One region of the Rhodoferax fermentans genome, then DNA from elsewhere that is predicted to be linked to it. Evidence: riboswitches for the same ligand, from Rfam matches in the RefSeq annotation. Region 1 holds a riboswitch; each other region holds the start of a gene.

Region 1 (7,625 bases):
CACAGCCTGCCCAACCGCAGCCGTGCCCAGCAAATGGCCTGGCTGGGGCAAAACGAGTCGTCGGGGGATGACCTGACGGTCTGGGACGTGGTGCTGCTTGGCCGCCTGCCGCATCAGGCCTGGCTGGCGGGTCCCGGGCCACAAGATCTGGCGGCGGCCGAAATCGCGCTCAAATCCACCCAGGCCTGGGACTGGCGCGAACGCAGCTTGGGCCAGCTATCGGGCGGTGAACGCCAGCGGGTGCTGCTGGCGCGCGCATTGGCGGTGCAGGCGCAGGTGCTGCTGATGGATGAACCCCTGGCCAATCTGGACCCGCCGCACCAGGCTGACTGGCTCGGTGTGGTGCGCTGCCTGCTGGAGAGTGGCGTCACCGTGGTCAGCGTGTTGCACGAGATTTCGATGGCGCTGCAAGCGCACGAGATGCTGATCATGGCCAGAGGCAGTATCACGCATCAAGGCGCCTGTGCCGACCCTGCCACCCACCGCGCGCTGGAGGCGGTGTTTGACAATCGCATCGCCATCTACCCGATCCATGACCAGTGGGTGGCTTTGCCATGCGCTGAGACCTTTCAGCCAGCCCTTGCATCGGCGCACCGAGCCGCTGTGCATGCCCAACGCCGTGGGGTCGTTCAAACCGCACCCGGCTTGCTTTCTCCCACAGGACATCACCTCTCATGAGTTACATCACCTGGTTTCTGAATCACGGCCAAAAACACCGCAAGATTGTGGAAAAGCTCAAGCAAGACGGGCTCTCGCAGGATCAGATCATTGACTATTTTGAGTTTGACAACATGGTCAAGCACGAGCCCACGTTCTGTCCGCTGTATGCCACGCCCAAAAAATGCCACACCAGTGCTTATCTGAGCTGCTATATGTGTGCCTGTCCGTTCTTCAGGTTCAATGACCAGGGCAGCCTCAATGACGAGGGGATTCTGGTCAAAAGCCATTGCGCGATCAAGTCCACCAAGTCCAGCCTCTTCGTCCACGACGGTGTGGGGCATCTGAACTGCTCCGCCTGCAAGGTGCCGCACACCCGGACATTTGTGCGCAATCGCTTCAACGAAAATTGGCATGAGATGATGAAAAACTGTGCTCCTGCCGAGCCCGACGGCCAGACACCCGGCGTGACAGATGCTGCCCCATAACGGCAGCCTGCCGGCCTGGTTGTCGTCACCCCTTTTTTGAACCACACCGATGATGACCACAACACCTGACACCACCTTGGTGAGCAGCCCGCTGCACTTTCACGCCTGCCTGGACCAACACCCCGAGCGACCTGCCTCTGGCCAACCGGTCTGGACGGTGGAGCAGGTGGCCGCGTTGTTTGAGCTGCCGTTCTCCGACCTGATCTTTCAGGCCCAGACGGTGCACCGCGCCCACTTTGACCCGAACCTGATCGAGCTGGCGACCCTGGTGTCGGTCAAAACCGGCGGTTGCCCGGAAGACTGCAGCTACTGCCCGCAGTCGGTGCACTTTGACACCGGCGTGCAGGCCAGCAAACTCATGGGGGTGGAGACGGTCCGCCAGGCCGCTGTGGCCGCCAAAGAGGCTGGGGCCAGCCGTTTTTGTATGGGTGCCGCCTGGCGCGCACCGAAAGACCGCGACATCGAGGCAGTGGCCGAGCTGGTGCGCACCGTCAAGGCCACCGGGCTGGAAGCCTGCGCCACCCTGGGCATGTTGTCGAACGGCCAAGCCCAAACCCTGCGTGACGCCGGGCTGGACTACTACAACCACAACCTCGACAGTGCGCCCGATTTTTACGGCGACATCATCTCCACCCGCGACTACCAGGACCGGCTCGACACCCTGGCACGGGTGCGTGAGGCCGGCATCAGCGTCTGCTGCGGCGGCATCGTCGGCCTGGGCGAGTCGCGTTTGCAGCGTGCCGCACTGGTGGCCGAACTCGCCAACCTGTCACCCTACCCGGAGTCGGTGCCGATCAACCACCTGGTCAAGGTGGCGGGCACCCCGCTGGCTGATCAGCCGGATCTGGACCCGCTGGAGTTTGTGCGCACCATCGCGGTGGCGCGTATCACCATGCCGATGGCACGGGTGCGTTTGTCCGCTGGCCGCCAGAGCATGGGCGACGCGGTGCAGGCTCTGTGTTTTGTGGCCGGTGCCAACTCGATCTTTTACGGCGACAAGCTGCTGACCACCGACAACCCGCTGGGCAGCGAAGACCAGGCCCTGCTGGCACGGCTGGGGCTGCAAACCGGCAAACCACTGCCCAGAGCCTGACAAGCATGAGTCTGCTCGTTCCCGTCCTGGCCCTGCTGCTGGCTTTGCTGGTCGACCGCTGGTTCGGTGAGCCGCCGCTGCGCCTGCACCCGGTGGTGTGGATGGGCAATTACCTGGGCTGGGCCGGGGGGCGTTTGCAGCGTGGTTTGCGCTCGGCCGTGCCGGTGGGGGTGTCGGTGAGCAACACGACGCTGGCAGCGCGTGAAGAGGCCGCAGATTACAAGGCTTTTTGGCTTGGAGCCCTTTATTGGATTGGGGGTATCGCTCTGTTTACCGTAGCGGCCGTGTGGCTGGAGCACATGCTCTGGATGTTCGGGGACTGGGCGGCAAGCCTGGTCACAGACGCTGGCATCGCCGGGTGGTTGGCCAGCGCTGTGGTGCTTGTGTTGCTGGCGCTGCTGCTTAAACCCATGCTGGCCTGGGCCATGCTCAAAGGTGAGGTGTTGGCGGTGGAGGGCGCTTTGGGGCAGTCTTTGCAAGCCGGGCGCGACCGCCTGAACTGGCTGGTCAGCCGCGACACCACCTGCCTGAGTGAGGCCCAGGTGCGTGAAAGCGCCATTGAGTCGCTGGCCGAGAACCTCAGCGACTCGGTGGTGGCGCCAATTTTCTGGTTTGTACTGCTGGGCCTGCCCGGCGCGGTGGCTTATCGTTTTGCCAACACCGCCGATGCGATGTGGGGCTACAAAGGGGTTTACAAAGGCCAGAATTGGGAGTGGGCCGGTAAATGGGCGGCACGGGTCGACGATGTGCTGAACTGGCTGCCGTCCCGTCTGACCGGGCTGCTGCTGGCCCTGACTTGTGGTCTGCGTTGGAAGAGCTTGCGGCGTGAGGCCATCAAAACGCCGTCACCCAATAGCGGCTGGCCGATGGCCGCGATGGCGCTGGCTTTGAACATCCACCTGGGCAAACCGGGGGTGTATGTGCTCAACCCTGGGGGCGAGGATGCGCTGGCCGTGCATACCGGCCAAGCTGTCGTGTGTGCATCCAAAGTGCTTCTGGCCCTGATACCTGTTGCGCTGCTAGCTCTTTATTTCAGAGCAATCATTCTGTCATGACACGCACACCAGACAGCGCCTGGACCCATGGCGGCGCCGACGCGCTGGGCGCGGCGCGTTTTGATTTCTCCACCAACAGCAACGCCTGTGGCCCGTGCCCGCAGGCGCTGGCAGCGGTGCAGGCGGCAGATGCCAGCCATTACCCCGACCCGGCCTACACGACCCTGCCTCAAAGCCTGGCGGCCTTTCATGGGGTGGCGCCTGAGCGGGTGCTGCTGGCCGGCAGTGCCAGCGAAGCCATCTTCCGGCTCACGGCCTGGGCGCAGCAGCAAGGTGTGGGCAGCGTGTGTCTGCCCGACCACCATTACGGTGACTACGCGCGCGCTGCCCAGGCCTGGGGCTTGTTGCGCAGCAACGACCCGACGGATGCCTTGTGCTGGGCCTGTGAGCCATCGAGCCCGCTGGGCCAGTCCCACGCCCACTGGTTTCTGAACCGCGCACGGCTTACCGTGCTGGACCGTGCCTATGCCCCGCTGCGACTGAGCGGCGAGGCGTCTTTGAGCACAACTCAGCTGGACCAGGTCTGGCAGCTGTTCACCCCCAACAAGGCACTCGGCCTGACCGGTGTGCGTGCAGCGTATTTGATAGCGCCTGGCCCTTTATTAAAAAGGGCTGGAGGCCTAAAAGGCCTGGATATCGAGCGACTCAAGCTGATGGCGCCATCCTGGGTGCTTGGTGCCCACGGTGTGGCTTTGTTGCAAGCTTGGGTATCCCCTGAAGTGCAAGCCTGGTTGACGAGCTGTCTGCCGCTGCTGCGCGACTGGAAGGTGCGACAAATTGACCTGTTGCAACAGCTGGGCTGGCAAGTGGCGCCCAGCGAGGCCAACTACTTCTGCGCCCGGCCACCCGCGCCGATGGATATGGCGACTCTGCGCCAGCACGGCATCAAGCTGCGCGACGCCACGTCCTTTGGCTTGCCCGGCTGGTACCGGCTGGGTGTGCTGGCGCCGCAGGCGCAGGACGCGCTGGTCGCCGCGCTGACCCACACAACAACGATTTTGGAAACCTCCACATGACCGCCAAATGCATCATGGTCCTGGGCACCACCAGCGGTGCCGGCAAAAGCTGGCTGGCCACCGCACTGTGCCGCCACTACGCGCGCCAGGGGCTCAAAGTGGCGCCGTTCAAGGCGCAGAACATGAGCAACAACGCCAGGGTGGTGAATGGCCAGGGCGAGATCGGTTCCGCCCAGTACTTCCAGTCACTTGCCGCCAAGGCCGTGCCCGACGTGCGCATGAACCCGTTGTTGCTCAAGCCCGAGGCCGACACCCACAGCCAGGTGGTGCTGATGGGTGAGGTCAGCGCCGAGTTGACCGCTTTGCCCTGGCGCGGGCGCAGCCTGAAAGTCTGGCCACAGATTGCCGCCGCGCTGGACGCCCTGCGCGCCGAGAACGATGTGGTGGTGATCGAGGGCGCTGGCTCACCGGCCGAAATCAACCTCTCGGGCAGCGACATCGTCAACATGCGGGTGGCGCAGCATTGCAACGCGGCTTGCCTGCTGGTGACCGACATCGACCGCGGTGGCGCGTTTGCCCACCTGTACGGCACCTGGGCGCTGCTGCCGCCCGAACAGCGTGGTCTGTTCCGGGGGTTTGTGCTCAACAAGTTCCGTGGCGACGCCAGCCTGCTGGCGCCAGCCCCTCAGATGCTGCAAGACCTGACCGGTATCCCGACCGTGGCCACGCTGCCGATGTGGTGGCAACACGGCTTGCCCGAGGAAGACGGTGTGTTTGATGACCGCTCGGTCGCCAAAGGTTCGGTGAACCTCACGGTGGCGGTGATCGCTTACCCGCGCATCAGCAATCTGGACGAGTTCCAGCCGCTCAAGAACATCCCCGGCTTGCGCCTGAAGTGGGTGCGCTCTCCCACCGAACTGGCGGGCTTGAGCACGTCTGACTGGATTGTGCTGCCAGGGTCAAAAAGCACCAGCGCCGACCTGGCCTGGTTACGCATGCAGGGGCTAGATGCCGCCGTGGCGCAACATGCTGCGCGGGGGGGGCGGTGTTAGGGGTCTGTGGCGGGCTGCAGATGCTCGGTGAGGCGCTGGTGGACACCCACGGCATCGACGGCAACGCACCAGGTCTGGGCCTGCTGCCGCTGGTCACACAGTTCGACATGGCCAAAACCGTGCAGCACACCCACAGCACCTTTGCCACCCACATGCTGGGCCAGCAAACGGGCGCTGCGGCCAACCCCTGGGCGGCGTTGGCGGGTGTGTCGGTGTCCGGCTACGAAATCCACCATGGCCAGACCAGCCAACACCCGGCGATGGCCCAGGCCGGTGATGTGGCGCATGCGGTGTTGCCCGATGGCCTGGGCTGGCAAAACGCGGCGGGCAATGTGCTGGGCATCTATTTACACGGCCTGATGGAGCATCCGGCGGCGCTACAGGCGCTGTTTGGCGCACGTCTGAGTGGCCCGGTGCCGACGTTGGAAGCCGTGTTTGAGCGTATGGCCGACTTTGTTGAAACCCATTTTGAGCCGGGTGCGCTCGACAGCCTGGTGCGCTGAAAACAGGCCTGCGCGGGCTGCTATGATTCTGCGCTTCAGGTGCCCGCAGGCTATTGGCCTGCAGGAGAATCGGGAAGACGGTGTGAATCCGTCGCGTGCCCAACGCTGTAAGGCTGATGCCCCTCACAAATAACCACTGGCTGCCAAGCCGGGAAGGTGTGACGGGGCAGATGACGCCAAGCCAGAAGACCGGCCTGATGTTGTTATGGGTGCTGCAAGGCCGGGCAGCGCCTCCACCATTCACGCACAGGGGACTGCTTTGAATACCACTCTTCCCGTCCTGACGGACATCTCTTCGCCTGCTCTGACGACTGCACTGCAGGCCAAAATCAACAACAAAACCAAGCCACTGGGCTCCTTGGGCCGCATCGAAGATCTGGCGCTCAAGATCGGTCAGATACTGGATACGACCGACCCGGTGTTGGCCGAGCCGCAGATGGTGGTGTTTGCCGCCGACCACGGTCTGGTGGCACGTGGTGTGTCGGCTTTCCCCAAAGAGGTGAGCTGGCAGATGGTCGAGAACTTCCTGGCCGGTGGCGCAGCGGTGAGCGTGTTTTCTAAACAAAACGGCATCGCGCTCAATGTGGTCGACTGTGGTGTGGACCACGACTTTCTGGCCGGTTTGCCCTCAGGCGCACAACGCCCGGGCTTGATGGTGCGTAAGGTGGCGGGTGCCGAAGGTGGCACCGCGGATGCTTCGGTGTTGCCCGCCATGACCATCGCCCAGTGCAAACAGGCCCTGCAAAACGGCATGGACATCGTCAAGAGCCTGCCCGGCAACGCGGTGTTGCTCGGTGAAATGGGCATTGGCAACACCTCAGCCGCGTCGCTGTTGCTCGCGCGCCTGACCGGGCTGGACATCGATGTCTGCACCGGTGCTGGCACCGGCCTGGACGCCCCGGCGGTGCAACGCAAGGCAGCGGTGCTGCGTGAGGTGTTGACGCGCCACGCCGATGTGACCGAACCGCTGGAAGTGCTGGCCGCTATTGGCGGGCTGGAGATTGCCACGATGGTGGGTGCGGTGATGCAGGCTGCGCACGAGCGCCGGGTGGTGGTGGTGGACGGCTTCATTGCCACCAGTTCGATCCTGGTGGCCCATGCCTTGCAGCCACTGGTGTTGCAGCGTTGTGTGTTTGCCCACCGATCCGGTGAGCGCGGCCATGAGTTCATGCTGCAGCACCTGGGTGTGCAGGCTTTGCTGGACCTGGGTCTGCGTCTGGGTGAAGGCTCGGGCGGTGCGCTGGCCTGGCCGCTACTGCAGTCGGCTTGCACCATGTTGCGCGAGATGGCGAGTTTTGCATCGGCCGGTGTGGCCGAGCAGGAGAACAAACCCACCGCCAAGGTGTGATCACGCGTGTTGCGCTGCCAGCTGACCATGAACCATGGGCTGTTTCTTTGGTCACTGGCCATTGGCAGCGCAACACTCACCACAAAACCAGGCGGGGATGGGCTCGAGGTTTGGGCCGATTTTAAAAAGCGAAGCGTCATGAGGCCCGGGCCTTGAGCCTGTCCCCGCCTGCGCGTGCTGAGGGTATGTGTCTTTTCGGAAGCAGAAATACCAACAATCAACCTGTGGCATCAGCCGCGCCGCGGGCAGGGCGGACGCCGAGGCCTCATGACGCTTCGCTTTTTAAAATCGGCCTCGACATCCGCCCTACCCACGACCCTTGGCATGGGTGGACATGATGCTCATCGAAGCTCAAACCTAAACCACGGTCAGTGTCACAGCCTGCGCTTTTGCCACTGCCGCACAATTTTTCACTTCAGGTCACCTTGGACTTTGCCATGACCCAATTCATCCGCCACTACCTGCTGAGCCTG
Region 2 (7,625 bases), 1.5 Mb from region 1:
ATGGGTCACTGAAGTCCGGCGCTGTCTGGCCAATGCAGCATGTTGCCATAAGCCTGCCCGCAAGCCCTTGCCCACCCAGAAAGACCGCGAGCGGCACGTGCTCATGACACATGCCGCTCGCGGTGGTCTCTCAGAAATGGCTGCAAACCCGTCGGTCACCTAGCTCAGGGTTTGGCAGCGGGTGCCGGGCGGAAGCCCTTGCGGTCACCGTGTCCATGGCCTGGCAGGGCCACTGCGTCAAACACCTTTTGCTGCTCCGGTGTCAGCGCGGCATAAAACGTCCGGGTGGCTTCGTCGTGTTTGGTCATGGCGGCGGTCATGGCCTTCTGATGTTCCTCACGCAAGGTTTTCATCTTGTCCAGGCGCTCAGGCGTGGTCAGCTTGGCCATCTCGACCGGGTCAGGGCGTTGCAGGTTGGCAGCAGGGGCGGCAGGCTTTCTGGCATCCACAAAACTCTTCCAGGCGCCTTCCTGGGCCGGGGTGAGTTTGAGTTGAGCCTTGAGCACGGCGTCACGTTTTTCCATCATGGCCTGCATACGGGCCGGGTCCATCTTGCCCATGCGGTCATGCCGCATGCCCATGCCAGGACCCATGGCCGGGTCACACTGGCCACCCATCGGGCCTTGGGCGTAAACCGCGCCGGTCACGGCCAGCAAACCGGCAATCAGGGAGAGTTTGAGATTCGTTTTCATGATGACTTCCTTTGGGTTAAGCCTCTGACCTGAAAGCGGCATCGGCGTGAAAAGAAGTATCTGCGTCGCATGTAAGCCAGCGATATCACGTGCAACAAGCTATGTAAAGTTGCATGAACCTTGGGCCCCGGATTTGATGGGATGATTGCGGGTTAGCCAATTCAGTTTTCCAGAACAAAGGGATTTTCAGTGTTCAAAAATATCATCATGTACCGCCTTGACGCCACATGGAGCAGCAGCGCCGAGCAGGTCGAAGCCAGCCTGCAGGCCGGGCGTTATGTCGAGTGCGGCGCCAGCCAGGAAAAATCCATCGGCTGGATTGAGCCGCGCGGCCAGGCCAACGGCCCCTTGCTGGAAGCCGTGGCTGGCCAATGGATCGTCAAGCTGATGGTCGAGACCCGTGCCCTGCCCGCCTCGGTGATCAACCGCAAGGCGCAGGAGCGGGTGGCACAGATTGAGGCCAGTACCGGACGCAAACCCGGCAAGAAAGAAATCCGCGACCTCAAGGACGACATCCGCCTGGAGCTGATGCCGATGGCGTTCACCAAGCAGTCCAGTGTGCTGGTGTGGATCGACCGCGACAACCACCTGCTGGTGATCGACGCTGCCAGCCAGGCCCGTGCCGACGAGGTGGTGACCCTGCTGGTGCAGGCACTGCCCGGTTTTGCGGTGACGATGATCACCACCCAGGTCTCGCCCGTGGCGGCGATGTCCGAGTGGCTGCTGAGCCTGGACGCCCCGGCAGGTTTCAGCGTCGACCGCGAATGTGAGCTCAAGGCCGCCGACGAGTCCAAAGCAGTGGTGCGTTACGCCCGCCACCGGCTCGATACCGAAGAGGTTCAACAACACATCCGCGAAGGCAAAATGCCCACGCGCCTGGCCATGACCTGGAACGAACGTGTCTCCTTCATGCTGACCGAAGGTTTGCAACTGAAGAAGATCGCGTTCCTGGACGGTGTGTTTGAGTCGAGCAGCGCCAACCACAAAAAAGACGATGACTTTGACGGCGACGTTGCCATCTCGACCGGTGAGCTGCAAAAAATGCTGCCCAATGTGCTGGAGGCACTGGGTGGCGAAATGCCGGTGGCCTGAGACTTGGTGATGCCGACAGAGCGCCTGTTGGCGTTTCCAATCACTACATTTAGCGTTTCTTGATCAGTTTGGTGACATTTATACGCTAGACTCCACGCTATTGAAGGTTCCCCGAGAGGGGATCAAAAGGGAATCCGGTGCCAGGTTGTTGACCTGAATGCCGGAGCTGCCCCCGCAACTGTGATCGGCGAGCGTTTCGCCACACCATGCCACTGGATGCGTCCGGGAAGGCGGGTGAAACGCGATGAACCGAGAGCCAGGAGACCTGCCTCAATATGTCCTTTTTGATGTTTCTGGGGCGGGGTGTCCCTGACGAGAGGTTGTTGCGTGTTTGTTCACCGTTGCAGCATGTTGTCCAGCTGTTGTTGGCTGGCTTTCCTGCGCGGCGGATGCGGCCCGCTCAAACGCTACCTTCTTGACTCTCCGCCCCCCAATGTGGAGAGTTGCCGTGTTATCCCCTGCCCCATCCAATCCTCACACCGTCTCGGCGGCCACGCATTTCGCTGCATCCGCGTCCTTTCAGGTCATCCGGCGCAACGGCACCGTGGTCGCTTTTGATGCCGACAAAATCGCCCTGGCACTGACCAAGGCTTTTCTCGCCGTTGAAGGCAGCCACAGCGCGGTGTCCTCGCGGGTGCGCGAAGTGGTGGCCCGCCTGACCCAGACCGTGGTCCAGGCCCTGACCCGGCGCTCGCCCGATGGCGGCACCTTGCACATCGAAGACATCCAGGACCAGGTCGAACTGGCGCTGATGCGTTCAGGTGAACATGACGTGGCGCGGGCCTATGTGTTGTACCGCGAACGCCGCACCGCCGAACGGGCGGCCAGCCGAACCCAGACCAGTCAACAGGTGGCATTGCACGTGCTGGACGGTGGGGTGCGCAAGCCGCTGGACCAGACGCTGCTGCTGAGAAACTGCGAAGCCGCCTGCGCCGGATTGGGTGAACTGGTGTCGGCTCAAGCCATCTACGAACACGCTCTGAAGAACCTCTACGACGGTGTGCCCTTGGCCGACGTCTACCAGGCGCTGATCCTGGCCGCGCGGATGCTGATCGAACGCGAACCCGCCTACAACCAGGTCACCGCCCGGCTGCTGCTGGCCAGCCTGGGCCGCGAGGTGCTGGGCCGCCCGGTGACACTCGATGAACTGGCCAGTGTGCAGGCTGACTATCTCCGTGACTTCATCCAGCAAGGCATCGCTGCCGACTTGCTTGACCCGCGCCTGGCCACCTTTGACCTGCCACGCCTGGCAGCAGCCTTGAAACCCGAGCGCGACCTGTTGTTTGGCTACCTTGGCCTGCAGACCTTGTACGACCGTTATTTCCTGCACATCGAGGGGCGGCGCATCGAGTTGCCGCAGATCTTCTTCATGCGGGTGGCGATGGGCCTGGCCTTGAACGAGATCGACCGCGAAGCGCGCGCCATCGCGTTCTACGACCTGATCTCCAGCTTCGACTTCATGTGTTCCACACCGACCCTGTTCAACAGCGGCACATTGCATTCACAACTGTCCTCGTGTTACCTGACCACGGTGGCAGACGATCTCGAAGGCATCTACCAGAGCATCAAGGAAAACGCCCTGCTGCAGAAATACGCAGGCGGCCTGGGCAACGACTGGACCCCGGTGCGTTCGCTGGGCAGCCGCATCAAGGGCACCAACGGCCAGAGCCAGGGCGTCATTCCTTTCCTCAAGGTGGTCAACGACACGGCAGTGGCGGTGAACCAGGGTGGCAAACGCAAGGGCGCGGTGTGCGCCTATCTGGAGACCTGGCATCTGGACATCGAGGAGTTCCTGGACCTGCGCAAGAACACCGGTGACGAACGCCGCCGCACGCACGACATGAACACCGCCAACTGGATTCCCGACCTGTTCATGAAACGCGTCATTGACAACCGCGAATGGACACTGTTCTCACCAGTCGACGTGCCCGATTTGCATGAGAAGTTTGGTACCGCTTTCGAGACCGCGTATCTGGCCTACGAAGCGCAGGCCGCCGCCGGGCAGATCAAGCTGCACAAACAAGTCCCCGCAGTGCAGCTGTGGCGCAAGATGTTGACGATGTTGTTCGAAACAGGCCACCCCTGGATCACCTTCAAGGACGCCTGCAACCTACGCTCACCACAACAACATGTGGGTGTGGTGCATTCAAGCAACCTGTGCACCGAAATCACACTGAACACCTCGGACTCGGAAACTGCGGTGTGCAACCTCGGTTCGGTCAATCTGCTGGCGCACTTGAAAGACGGCCAGCTGGACCAGGACAAGCTGGCCCGCACCGTGAACACTGCCTTGCGCATGCTCGACAACGTGGTGGACATCAACTTCTACGCCACACCCAAAGCACGCAACGCCAACCTGCGGCACCGCCCGGTGGGCCTGGGCATCATGGGTTTTGCCGATTGCCTGTATGCGCTGGGCCTGCCCTATGCCTCAGCCGAAGCGGTCGAGTTTGCCGACCGGACCATGGAAGCCGTCTGTTACCAAGCCTATTGGGCGTCGAGTGAGTTGGCGCGTGAGCGGGGCCGGTATTCGAGCTTCACCGGCAGCTTGTGGGACCAGGGCATCCTGCCGCTGGACTCGATCCGTTTGCTGGAGGAAGGTCGGGGCGGGCATCTGGAGGTGGACCGCAGCGCCCGCCTGGACTGGGCCGCACTCAGGGATCAGATTGCCCGCCACGGCATGCGCAACTCCAACTGCGTGGCCATTGCACCGACGGCCACCATCTCCAACATCGTGGGTGTCTCGGCCAGCATCGAGCCAACCTATCAGAACCTGTACGTCAAGTCCAACCTGTCGGGTGAGTTCACCGTGGTCAACGAGGCGCTGGTGCGCGACCTCAAAGATATCGGCCTGTGGGACGAGGTGATGGTGGCTGACCTCAAGTACTTTGATGGTTCACTCGGGCCGATTGAGCGTGTGCCGGACGAACTCAAGGCACGTTATGCCACCGCCTTCGAAATCGACCCGGTATGGCTGATCGAGGCCGCTGCCCGGCGCCAGAAGTGGATCGACCAGGCCCAGTCACTCAACCTCTACCTGGCCACACCCTCGGGCAAAAAACTCGACGACATCTACAAGCTGGCCTGGAAGCGTGGCCTCAAGACCACGTATTACCTGCGCACCCTGGGCGCCAGCCAGGCCGAGAAGGCCAGTGGCCGCGACGAGGCTGCGCCCGAAAGCGAAGCCAAGTTCTGCAGCATCGACAACCCCGACTGTGAGGCCTGCCAATGAGTACCCCTGACCTGTTGACACCTGAACGCACCTTCCAGACCACCAGCTTGCCCACATTGCCGCACCGCATTCTTCGCCGCGATGGTGTGGATGTGCCCTTCGAGAGTGAACGCATCGCCTCGGCCTTGGCACGTGCGGGTGCCGCCAGTGGCGAATACGATGCAGCGCAGGCCTTGCTGCTGACCGATAGGGTGCTCAAGGTGATCCGCCATCGTTATGCCAGCTCGGTCCCCAGCGTCGAGCAGGTGCAAGACATGGTGGAACACATGCTGGTGGACGCCAATCATCTGCAGACCTTCCGAGCCTACGTGGCCTACCGCGACCAGCACCGCCGCCTGCGGGAAGACAAGCGCACCCTGGTGGATGTGGCGGCTAGCATCGATGAGTATGTGGACCGGGCCGATTGGCGGGTGCGTGCCAATGCCAATCAAGGTTATTCCCTGGGCGGGTTGATCCTCAACGTCTCCGGCAAAGTGGTGGCCAATTACTGGCTGTCGCACGTCTATCCTCCAGAGATTGGTCAGGCGCATCGCGACGCCGACATCCATATCCATGACTTGGACATGCTAAGTGGCTACTGCGCTGGCTGGTCGCTGCGCCAGGTGCTGTTCGAGGGCTTCAACGGGGTGGCGGGCAAGCCTGAGGCTGATCCGCCGCGCCATTTCTCAAGTGCCTTGGGGCAGATGGTGAACTTCCTCGGCACCCTGCAAAACGAATGGGCCGGTGCGCAGGCCTTCAGTTCCTTTGACACCTACCTGGCACCTTATGTGCGCCGCGATGGGCTGGACTATGACGCGGTGCGCCAGGGCCTGCAGGAGTTCATTTACAACCTCAACGTACCCTCGCGCTGGGGCACACAGACACCGTTCACCAACCTGACTTTTGACTGGGTTTGCCCCGAGGACCTGCGCGCCCAGGTGCCGGTGATTGGCGGTCTGGAAATGCCCTTCACTTACGGTGAGCTGCAGGCCGAGATGGACCTGATCAACCGCGCCTACATCGAAGTCATGAGTGCGGGCGACCGCCGTGGCCGGGCCTTCACCTTCCCGATTCCGACCTACAACATCACCGAAGACTTCCCCTGGGAATCAGAGAACGCCGACCACCTGTTTGCGATGACAGCCAAATACGGCTTGCCTTATTTCCAGAACTTCCTCAACTCGGACATGCAACCCAACCATGTCCGATCCATGTGCTGCCGACTGCAACTCGATTTGCGTGAGTTGCTCAAACGGGGCAACGGCTTGTTTGGTTCGGCCGAACAAACCGGCTCCATCGGTGTGGTGACGATCAACTGCGCGCGCTTGGGGTATCTGCATGCAGGTGACGAGACTGCGCTGATGGCACGTCTTGACCGCCTGGCCGACATGGCACGCGACAGCCTGGAAATCAAGCGCAAAGTGGTGCAGAGGCTGATGGATGGAGGCCTCTTTCCTTACACCAAGCGATACCTGGGCACCTTGCGCAATCACTTTTCGACCCTGGGCGTCAATGGCATCAACGAGATGGTGCGCAACTTCACCGACGGTGCAGCCGACATCACCCACCCGGAGGGCCACGCCCTGGCACTGCGCCTGCTGGACCACCTGCGCGAGCGCATGCGCCAGTACCAGGAAGAAACCGGCAACCTCTATAACCTGGAGGCCACGCCGGCCGAAGGCACCACCTACCGCTTCGCGCGGGTTGATCAAAAACGCTGGCCCAAAATTGTGCAGGCGGGCACACCAGAAGCACCGTACTACACCAACTCCTCACAATTGCCGGTGGGTTTCACCGACGATCCGTTTGAGGCACTGAGTCGGCAAGATGCGTTGCAGACACGGTATACCGGCGGCACGGTATTGCATCTCTACATGCGTGAGCGCATCTCATCCCCGGCTGCCTGCAGGCAACTGGTGCGCACGGCGCTGTCACGGTTTCGACTGCCCTACATCACGATCACACCCACTTTCTCGATCTGTCCCAAACATGGGTACCTGGACGGTGAACACGCTTTTTGCCCCAAGTGTGACGAAGAGATCCTGGCCCAGCGTGGTGTGGCCCATTGAGCTGTTTCCAACCAATATGAAAGACAAGCACATGAATACCCATCCCCAACAACAGCCGCTCCAGGACCACGAACGCCAGCGTTGCGAGGTGTGGACCCGCGTCATGGGTTACCACCGCCCGGTGTCCGAGTTCAACCAGGGCAAACAGGCTGAACACCAAGAACGCGTGCACTTTGTGGAGGCACCCATGGCCTGCGAGCCCCGTGCTTGATGACAGCCGACTGGTGGTGGCTGGGCTGACCCCTTTCACCACCATCGATTTCCCGGGCCGACTCGCTGCCGTGGTGTTCTGCCAGGGCTGCCCCTGGCGCTGCACGTATTGCCACAACGCCCACCTGCAGCCAGCTCGGACCCACGCGCCGCGCCGCTGGTCCGAGCTTTGCAACTGGCTCTCCAGCCGACGCGGCCTGCTCGATGGTGTGGTGTTCAGCGGCGGAGAGCCTTTGCTGCAGCGCGGCCTGGCACGGGCGCTGACAGATGTCCGTCAGCTCGGGTTTGCCGTTGGCCTGCATACGGCAGGCATCTACCCAGAACGCCTGGCTGCCGTATTGCCCCGGCTGG
Region 3 (7,625 bases), 1.2 Mb from region 1:
CATTGAAGTCCGGGTTGATGTGGTGTCCGGCCTGGGCGGCAGCCTGCACAAAACGCAGGCCAAACGGGTTGGGGCTGTGTAAATCCATCACATTGAGCGGGCCGTCTCCACCATGCAGTTCGTCAGCCCCACGTTCGTTGCCCTCAGACTTCTTGAAGTAGGGCAACACATCCTGCCAGGCCCAGCCCGGGTTGCCAAGCGCTGCCCAGCGGTCATAGTCTTGGCGCTGGCCGCGGATGTAACACATGGCGTTGATCGAGCTGGAGCCACCCAGCACCTTGCCGCGCGGCTGGTATCCACGGCGCCCGTTCAGCCCAGGTTGCGGTGTGGTGTTCAGGCCCCAGCCCGCCAGGCTGAACTTGGCCAGCACGCCCAGGCCGGCCGGGCAGTGGATCAGCACGCTGCTGTCTGGTGGACCGGCCTCCAGCAGGGCCACGGTGGTGTTGGGGTCTTCCGACAGGCGTGCGGCCAGCACACACCCTGCCGAGCCGCCGCCGATGATGAGGTAGTCAAACATATGAGGTCTCCCGGCGCAACCAGAGTCTCTTCGCTGTTATTTTGGGCAGGCCGTGGACGCAGGTTAGCGCAAAAGCAACGGGGGGTTTAGAGGTGTTTGCCAAAGCGCACGCAGGGCGGATTCTTTCGGGCATGATAGTGGGCTGAATAATACGGGAGCGGGCATCGTGCAGGAACAAACATCGTCTGACGGACACCCCTATCAAGCTCTGACGCCCGATCTGGTGCAGGATGCACTGGTCAGCATTGGCCTGTATGGGGATGGCCGACAGATGGCCCTGAGCTCCTACGAAAACCGGGTTTACCAGCTGCATCTGGACGATGGCAGCACCGTGGTGGCCAAGTTTTACCGTCCCGGACGCTGGAGCGAGGCGCAGATTCTGGAAGAGCATGCGTTCTCTGCCGAGTTGATGGACGCAGAAATTCCGGTGGTGGGGCCGCTGGTGATTCAGGGGCGCACCTTGCACCACTTTGGCGGGTTTGCCTTCAGTGTGAGCCCAAGCCGGGGTGGGCGCAGCCCCGAGCTCGACGACCCCGATGTGCTGGAGTGGGTAGGCCGCTTCCTGGCGCGTATCCACACTGTGGGCGCGGCCCGGCCCTTTGCCGTGCGCCCGGCGCTCGATCTGCAGAGTTTTGGCCTTGAGCCCCGCGACTGGCTGCTCAGCCACGACAAGGTGCCGCTGGATGTGCAGTCGGCCTGGGAAAAGGCGTCCGCAGACGCACTCAAGTTAATAGCTACCTTCCCTTTGAATATAAGGGCTACAGGCCAAAATGATTCAGAAGATGCGGCTGAGGACGCGCAGCCTAACCACACCCTGCGCAGCCTGCGCTTACATGGCGACTGCCACCCCGGCAACATCCTTTGGACACCGCTGGACGCTCCGGCTGCCAGCTTGCCGGGGCCACATTTTGTCGACCTGGACGACGCCCGCATGGGGCTGGCGGTGCAAGACCTCTGGATGTTGCTCAGCGGCGACCGCCAGCAGCGCACCCGCCAACTCGGTGCGTTGGTGGATGGTTACGAACAGTTTCGCGCCTTTGATCGGCGTGAGCTGGCGCTGATCGAACCCTTGCGCACGCTGCGCCTGATCCACTACAGCGCCTGGCTGGCGCGGCGCTGGGACGACCCGATTTTTGCCATCAACTTCCCCTGGTTCGGCTCCAGCGATTACTGGCAGGGCCAGGTGTTGATGCTGCAGGAGCAGATCGAGGCGATGCAGGAGGAACCGCTGGTGGTGTAGCCAGCACCGCTTAGCGCTGGACTGCGTTTACTCGATGTGAAGTTTTTGCGCCACGTTGGTGGCCAGCTTCTTGGGCAGCGTCAGTGTCAGCACACCGTTGTCAAACTTGGCTTTGGCCTGCGTTTGGTCGATGTCCTGTGGCAGCTGGAAACTGCGTGACACTGCGCCAAAATAGCGTTCACTGCGCAGCACGGTGTCGTTGTCACCGCTGCTGTCCTGCTGTTTCACCTCGGCTTCCAGTGTCACCAGGTTGCCGTCCAGCGAGACGTGGATGTCTTCCTTGGGCACACCCGGGATCTCGGCATGCACGGTGTAGCCATCCTTGTTTTCCTTCACATCCACCTTGATCTGCGCGGCAGACGGCAGCGGGTCGCCGTGCAGGGGTCGGACGTAAAAAGCCGGAGCAAGGTCGCGGAAAAAGTCGTTCAAAAGAAAGCTGCGGTTGGTCAAGGCATTCATGGCATCCTCCTTCAGGTTTGAACTCGGACTGAGCGTCCGGCGTGTGAACACCGGGGCTCATCCGTACTGAAGATGCGGTGCAGCGGGCGACTTTTCAAGCCCTGTGCGGGCGCAGCTGAGGGGCTTATTTGCCCTTGATGGCCAGCAGCTCCACCTCAAACAGCAGTGTGGCGTTGGGTGGGATCACACCACCGGCGCCACGCGTGCCGTAGGCAATGGCGGCAGGGCAGGTGAGTTTGGCCTTGCCGCCGACCTTCATGCGTTGGACACCTTCGGTCCAGCACGGGATGACATTGCCCAGTGGGAATTCAATGGCCTGGTTGCGTTTGTAGGAGCTGTCGAATTCGCGCCCGTCCGGGAACGTGCCGCGGTAGTTGACCTTGACCACGTCGCTGGCCAGCGGGCTGGCCCCGCTGCCGTCCTGGAGCGAGCGGTACACCAGTCCGCTGGTCGTGACAACGGCGCCGCTTTCTTTGGCGGCAGCTTCCAGGGTGGCGTCTGCGGCCCAGGCCACCGACAAGTTGACCAACAGGGCGCAGGCTGCGGTGATGTGTAAAACAGTTTTCATGGATGCGTGTTGTGGGGTAAGAGCAAAGGGCCGCCATTGTCGCCGCCGTCGCGTTCACCTGACCGTGCCTCTGGTATGGGCTGGTGTTGTGGACTTGAGACTGGCATCATGGCTGGCATGCATCCCAAGCTGCCACCGCTGATCCAGGCGCTGCTGGCGCCGCAACGTTACCCGGGCGAGGTGGCGCGGGTGGAGCTGGTCGAAACCCACATCTCCTGGGTGTTGCTGGCGGGTGACTTCGCCTACAAGATCAAGAAACCGGTCAAGCTGGCGTTTCTGGACTTCAGCACCTTGGCGTTGCGCCAGCAGGCCTGCCAAGATGAGTTGCGCCTGAACCGTCGCCTGGCACCCGACATCTACCTGGATGTGGTGAGTCTCAACGCTTCACCGCAAGGCCCGCAGTGGGGCGGCACGGGTGAGGTGCTGGATTTCGCGGTGCGCATGTGTCGCTTTGATCAAACCGGGCGGCTGGATCAGGTGTGTGTGCGTGGGGAACTGCGGCCCGCCCACCTGTCCGATCTGGCGCAGCGCCTGGTGGCTTTTCATGAGGCCGCTGCTTTTGCCGCACCGGACACCCGTTTTGGTGAGCCCGATCAGGTGATGGCGCCGATGCGCGACAACTTCAGTGATCTGGCCCACATGCTCACGGCGCCACCCGACGCGAATGTTCTGACCCGTTTGGCACAACTGCAAACCTGGACCCAGGCGCAATTCACGCGGCTGGCACCGTTGATGCAAGCGCGCAAACTGGGCGGCTGGGTGCGTGAATGCCATGGCGACTTGCACCTGGCCAATCTGGTGTTGATCAACGGGGCTGTGCGCCTGTTTGACTGCCTGGAGTTCAACGAGGACCTGCGTTGGATCGACGTGGTCAGCGACATCGCCTTCACCTACATCGACCTGCTGGAACATGGCCAGCCCGGCTTGGCGAACTGGCTGGTCGACGAGGTGTTCAGCCACAGCGGCGACTACCAGGGCGCGCTGTTGCTGCGGTTTTACGCCGTCTACCGCTGTCTGGTGCGCGCCAAGGTGGCCGCCATCCGGGCCAAGCAGTTACATGCCAACACCTCTGAGGTGCTAGCCGACATCACGCTGGCCGAACGACTGGCGGCGCTGCACCCTGTGCAATTGAGCATCACGCACGGCCTGTCTGGCTGTGGCAAAACGTATTTCACCGACCAGTGGCTGCAAACAAATGGACAAACCCCTACGCTGCGCCTGCGGGCCGATGTGGAGCGCAAACGCCTGTTCAAGTTGGGGCGTTTGGCGCAGTCCAACTCAGGCATCAACGCGGGCATCTATGCGCCCGAGGTTCACGCCCAGGTCTATGCCCATCTGCGCGAGCTGGCGGCGAGTTTGCTGGCTGCGGGTTGGTCGGTGATGGTGGATGCTACCTTCCTCAAACGTGCTGACCGCGATGTGTTTCGCGCCCTGGCGGTTGAGCAAAATGTGCGCTTTGCCATCCTGGCGCCGCAGGCCAGTCCCGAGCAATTGCGCGCACGGATTCTGGCGCGCAACGCCGCTGGCACCGATGCCTCTGAGGCGACGCTGGCCGTGCTAGCCCACCAGCAACACGAGTTGGAGTCCTTGACAGATGATGAGAGAGTCTTTGTGCTCTAGCCCTTGATATAAAAGGGCTGATAGCTATGGTTTAAAGAGTATCTCACGGGCTCGGCAGGTGCTTTTTCCACCAGCACCAACAGGCAAACAGATGTCATGTGTGTGTGAAATCTGTCGTTAGAATCATCCCGTTGGTGCTCGCGGCGTGGTTCACACGACGCAGTTCAACGGGAAGCAGGAGGGTTCAGGCTGACAACAGCCCACCTAACCTGCGCTGCCCCCGCAACGGTAAGTGGACGAATCGTCAAGATTCCGCTTCCATCACGGCCACTGAGTGTTTCAAAGACGCTTGGGAAGGCGATGGAGGTCGCATCCACCAGCCCGGATACCGGCCAACAAGGTGGTGGCACGTTCGCGTGTTGCCGTGATGCTCAAGCACTGTCGGGGACGATGGTGAGAGTTGTTTGCCGGATGTTCCTGCCATGATTTTCCGCTACTGCTGTGCACGCCTAAGTGTCCGCACCCAAGGTGCAACCAGGCTGGGTGTCCTGCGTCCGTGTCAGGAGGTACAGCCCGTTTAGCTGCTGTGTTTTTCGCGTTTGTCTGTTGTTCAATCCGTCGTTTTAAAGGAGTTACTCCATGCACATCGAACCTGGCCTTGTTGAAGGCGCCAAAATTTTCCTCAGCTACGCCACCGCCGCCGGTGCCTTGGCGTATGCCGCCAAACTGGCCGTCAGCACCATCAAACGTGATGGCCTGACCGCTTTGGCACTGCGTTCGGCCATGGCCGTTGCTTTGGTGTTCTGCTTTTTTGAAGTGTTGCCGCACCACCCGGTGGGTGTCTCCGAGGTGCACCTGATTTTGGGCACCACCTTGTTGCTGGTCTTTGGTGTGGCGCCTGCGGCCATTGGCTTGGCCGGTGGCCTGTTGGTGCAAGGTCTGTTTTTTGCACCGTTTGACCTGCCGCAGTACGGCATGAACGTCACCACCCTGCTGGTGCCGCTGTTTGCCACCGCTGCCCTGGCGCGCAAGATCATTCCTGAGAGCACTGCCTATGTGAACATTGGTTATGCCCAGGCCTTCAAGCTGTCGGTGGCTTACCAAGGTGGCATCGTGGTGTGGGTCGGCTTCTGGGCCTTGTATGGCCGGGGTGTGGGTGCTGAGAACCTGGCCAGTGTGGCCAGCTTTGGCGCAGCCTACATGACCATTGTGTTGGCCGAACCCCTGATCGACCTGGGCGTGTTGGCATTGGCCAAGATGATGCACCGCCTGCAAGGCTCGGTCGCTGTCGACAAACGCCTGTACAGCGCGGCCTGATCCATGGTGCAGCCCAAGCCCGGATGCGTCTGGTTTGTGGGGGCCGGTCCTGGTGACCCGGACCTGATCACCGTCAAGGGCCGCGGGCTGATCGAGCGCGCGGGCGCCATTTTGTTCGCTGGCTCCCTGGTCAGCGAAGCTGCTACCCGCTGGGCACCAGCGGATTGCGTCATTGTGGACAGCAAGGACATGACCTTGGAGGAGATGTCGGCCTGGCTGATCACCCAGGCGGCGCGCTGCGAGACCGTGGTGCGCTTGCAAACCGGTGACCCCGGGCTGTATGGCGCCTTGATCGAGCTGGTGCAGCCGCTGGATGCTGCGGGTGTGCCGGTGCAGGTGGTGCCGGGGGTGTCCTCGGCCATGGCCTCTGCGGCAGCGGCAGTCGAGAGCCTGACCCTGCCCGAAGTCACCCAGACCGTGATTCTGACCCGCATGGAAGGGCGCACGCCCATGCCTGAGGGTGAGTCGCTGCAGGAACTGGCGGCGCACCACAGCACCTTGTGCATCTTCTTGAGCATCACCTTGATGGGGCAGGTCACCGCTGCGCTGCGTGCAGCGGGCTGGTCGCCGGATGCGCCGGTAGTGGTGGTCCACAAAGCCAGCTGGCCCGGTGAAGAAAAAATTGTGCGTGGCACGGTTGACACCATCCAGGCCCTGTGCCGCGAGGCGAAGCTGGTCAGCCAGTCGATGATCATCGCCAGCCCGACACTGGGCGCCCGGCATTGGACCACCCTGGCCAAGTCCAAACTCTACGACGCCAGCTTCACCCACCGTTTCCGGCAGGCCAGCGTGCCTGCTTCTCAACTTACCCTGGATACCCCATGACCTCTGACACCATTTTGCTGGTGGGCCACGGCTCACGCGAGGCCTCCGGTAACGACGAAATCCTGGCTTTTGCCCAGCAGTGGCGCCAACGTCAGCCGAGCTGGTCGATCGAGGTCTGTTTTATTGAACTGGCCGACATCACGCTGGCGCAAGGTTTGGCCACCGCCGCCGCCAAGTCGGGCCGGGTGATTGTGGTGCCGCTGATCCTGAATGCGGCAGGCCACGTCAAGATGGATATTCCGCAGGCGATTGACGCAGCGCGTGTCCGGTTTCCACGGGTGCAGTTTTTGTACACCCCCGAGTTGACCGCTTGCGACCTGCTGTTGAAGGTGGTGCTGCGCCGCCTCAAAACCGCGATGAAGTCGCTGGACATGCCCGACCCCACCACCACCGGTGTGGTGCTGCTTGGGCGCGGCTCATCTGACCGCCATGCCAATGGCGAGATGGCCAAAATGGCGCGCTGGGTCATGGAAGAAACCGACCACCCACTGGTGGATGTGGCCTTCACCGGCATCACCTACCCGCGTCTGGAAAAAGTGGTGCAGCGCCAGCACCTGCTGGGCATGACACAAGTTGCGGTGTTGCCGTATTACCTGTTCAACGGCACGCTGATGGAGCGCATCGTGCGCCAGGTGGCCAACCTCAAGACGCAGTACCCCACCGTGCGTTTTGCACTGACCAACTATTTTGGGTTTGAGCCCGAGGTGTTTGAGGTGCTGGAGCAGCGTGTCAACGATGCCCGCCTGGGTCGCCCCGCAGCGATGATGGCCTGTGATGGCTGCAAGTTCCGCGAGTTTGCCGTTGAACATGGCCAAGGCGGTCACCTGCATGACGATGGCACACACCACGGCCATGACCATGCACACCCGCACGAACACGACCATCCTCATGAACATGAACACGGTCACCACCATCCCCATCCCCATCCCCATCCCCATGTCGGAGCCCCGGCATGAGTTTGCCCACGCCCAATGTCATCACCGAACAACTCACCGCCGCTGGCCGCGCCATCGAGCACGATTCGTTTGCGGTGATCGACCGCGAAGCCGGTCCCCACAACTACGCACCTGAACAGTGGCCCGTGGTGCGTCGCATGATCCACGCCAATGCCGACTTTGACTTCAATGGCTTGACCGAAT

The links. Region 1 has a riboswitch for cobalamin ahead of cobT (nicotinate-nucleotide--dimethylbenzimidazole phosphoribosyltransferase). Riboswitches for the same ligand answer to the same signal wherever they lie in the genome.
Region 2: it holds a riboswitch for cobalamin, as region 1 does, so the genes downstream of both, RF819_RS10505 (ribonucleoside-diphosphate reductase subunit alpha) here and cobT (nicotinate-nucleotide--dimethylbenzimidazole phosphoribosyltransferase) in region 1, are expected to answer to the same signal.
Region 3: it holds a riboswitch for cobalamin, as region 1 does, so the genes downstream of both, RF819_RS11880 (energy-coupling factor ABC transporter permease) here and cobT (nicotinate-nucleotide--dimethylbenzimidazole phosphoribosyltransferase) in region 1, are expected to answer to the same signal.

The regions. Positions count from the first base shown of each region.
Region 1 is NZ_MTJN01000002.1:3,756,139-3,763,763, reverse strand. It holds gene RF819_RS17545 (ATP-binding cassette domain-containing protein) at 1-678, shown strand, start outside; gene RF819_RS17540 (hypothetical protein) at 675-1,145, shown strand; gene bioB (biotin synthase BioB) at 1,198-2,238, shown strand; gene cbiB (adenosylcobinamide-phosphate synthase CbiB) at 2,244-3,293, shown strand; gene RF819_RS17525 (aminotransferase class I/II-fold pyridoxal phosphate-dependent enzyme) at 3,290-4,309, shown strand; partial or broken gene RF819_RS17520 (cobyric acid synthase) at 4,306-5,804, shown strand; cobalamin riboswitch at 5,825-6,016, shown strand; gene cobT (nicotinate-nucleotide--dimethylbenzimidazole phosphoribosyltransferase) at 6,064-7,152, shown strand; gene RF819_RS17510 (adenosylcobinamide-GDP ribazoletransferase) at 7,590-7,625, shown strand, end outside.
Region 2 is NZ_MTJN01000002.1:2,220,988-2,228,612, forward strand. It holds gene RF819_RS10495 (Spy/CpxP family protein refolding chaperone) at 165-692, opposite strand; gene RF819_RS10500 (recombination-associated protein RdgC) at 882-1,784, shown strand; cobalamin riboswitch at 1,872-2,071, shown strand; gene RF819_RS10505 (ribonucleoside-diphosphate reductase subunit alpha) at 2,218-5,016, shown strand; gene RF819_RS10510 (ribonucleoside triphosphate reductase) at 5,013-7,064, shown strand; gene nrdD (anaerobic ribonucleoside-triphosphate reductase) at 7,096-7,275, shown strand; gene RF819_RS10520 (anaerobic ribonucleoside-triphosphate reductase activating protein) at 7,268-7,625, shown strand, end outside.
Region 3 is NZ_MTJN01000002.1:2,540,188-2,547,812, forward strand. It holds gene RF819_RS11855 (GMC family oxidoreductase) at 1-517, opposite strand, end outside; gene RF819_RS11860 (serine/threonine protein kinase) at 684-1,757, shown strand; gene RF819_RS11865 (Hsp20/alpha crystallin family protein) at 1,785-2,216, opposite strand; gene RF819_RS11870 (FKBP-type peptidyl-prolyl cis-trans isomerase) at 2,341-2,784, opposite strand; gene RF819_RS11875 (bifunctional aminoglycoside phosphotransferase/ATP-binding protein) at 2,893-4,404, shown strand; cobalamin riboswitch at 4,520-4,755, shown strand; gene RF819_RS11880 (energy-coupling factor ABC transporter permease) at 4,984-5,661, shown strand; gene cobM (precorrin-4 C(11)-methyltransferase) at 5,665-6,486, shown strand; gene RF819_RS11890 (sirohydrochlorin chelatase) at 6,483-7,442, shown strand; gene RF819_RS11895 (precorrin-8X methylmutase) at 7,439-7,625, shown strand, end outside.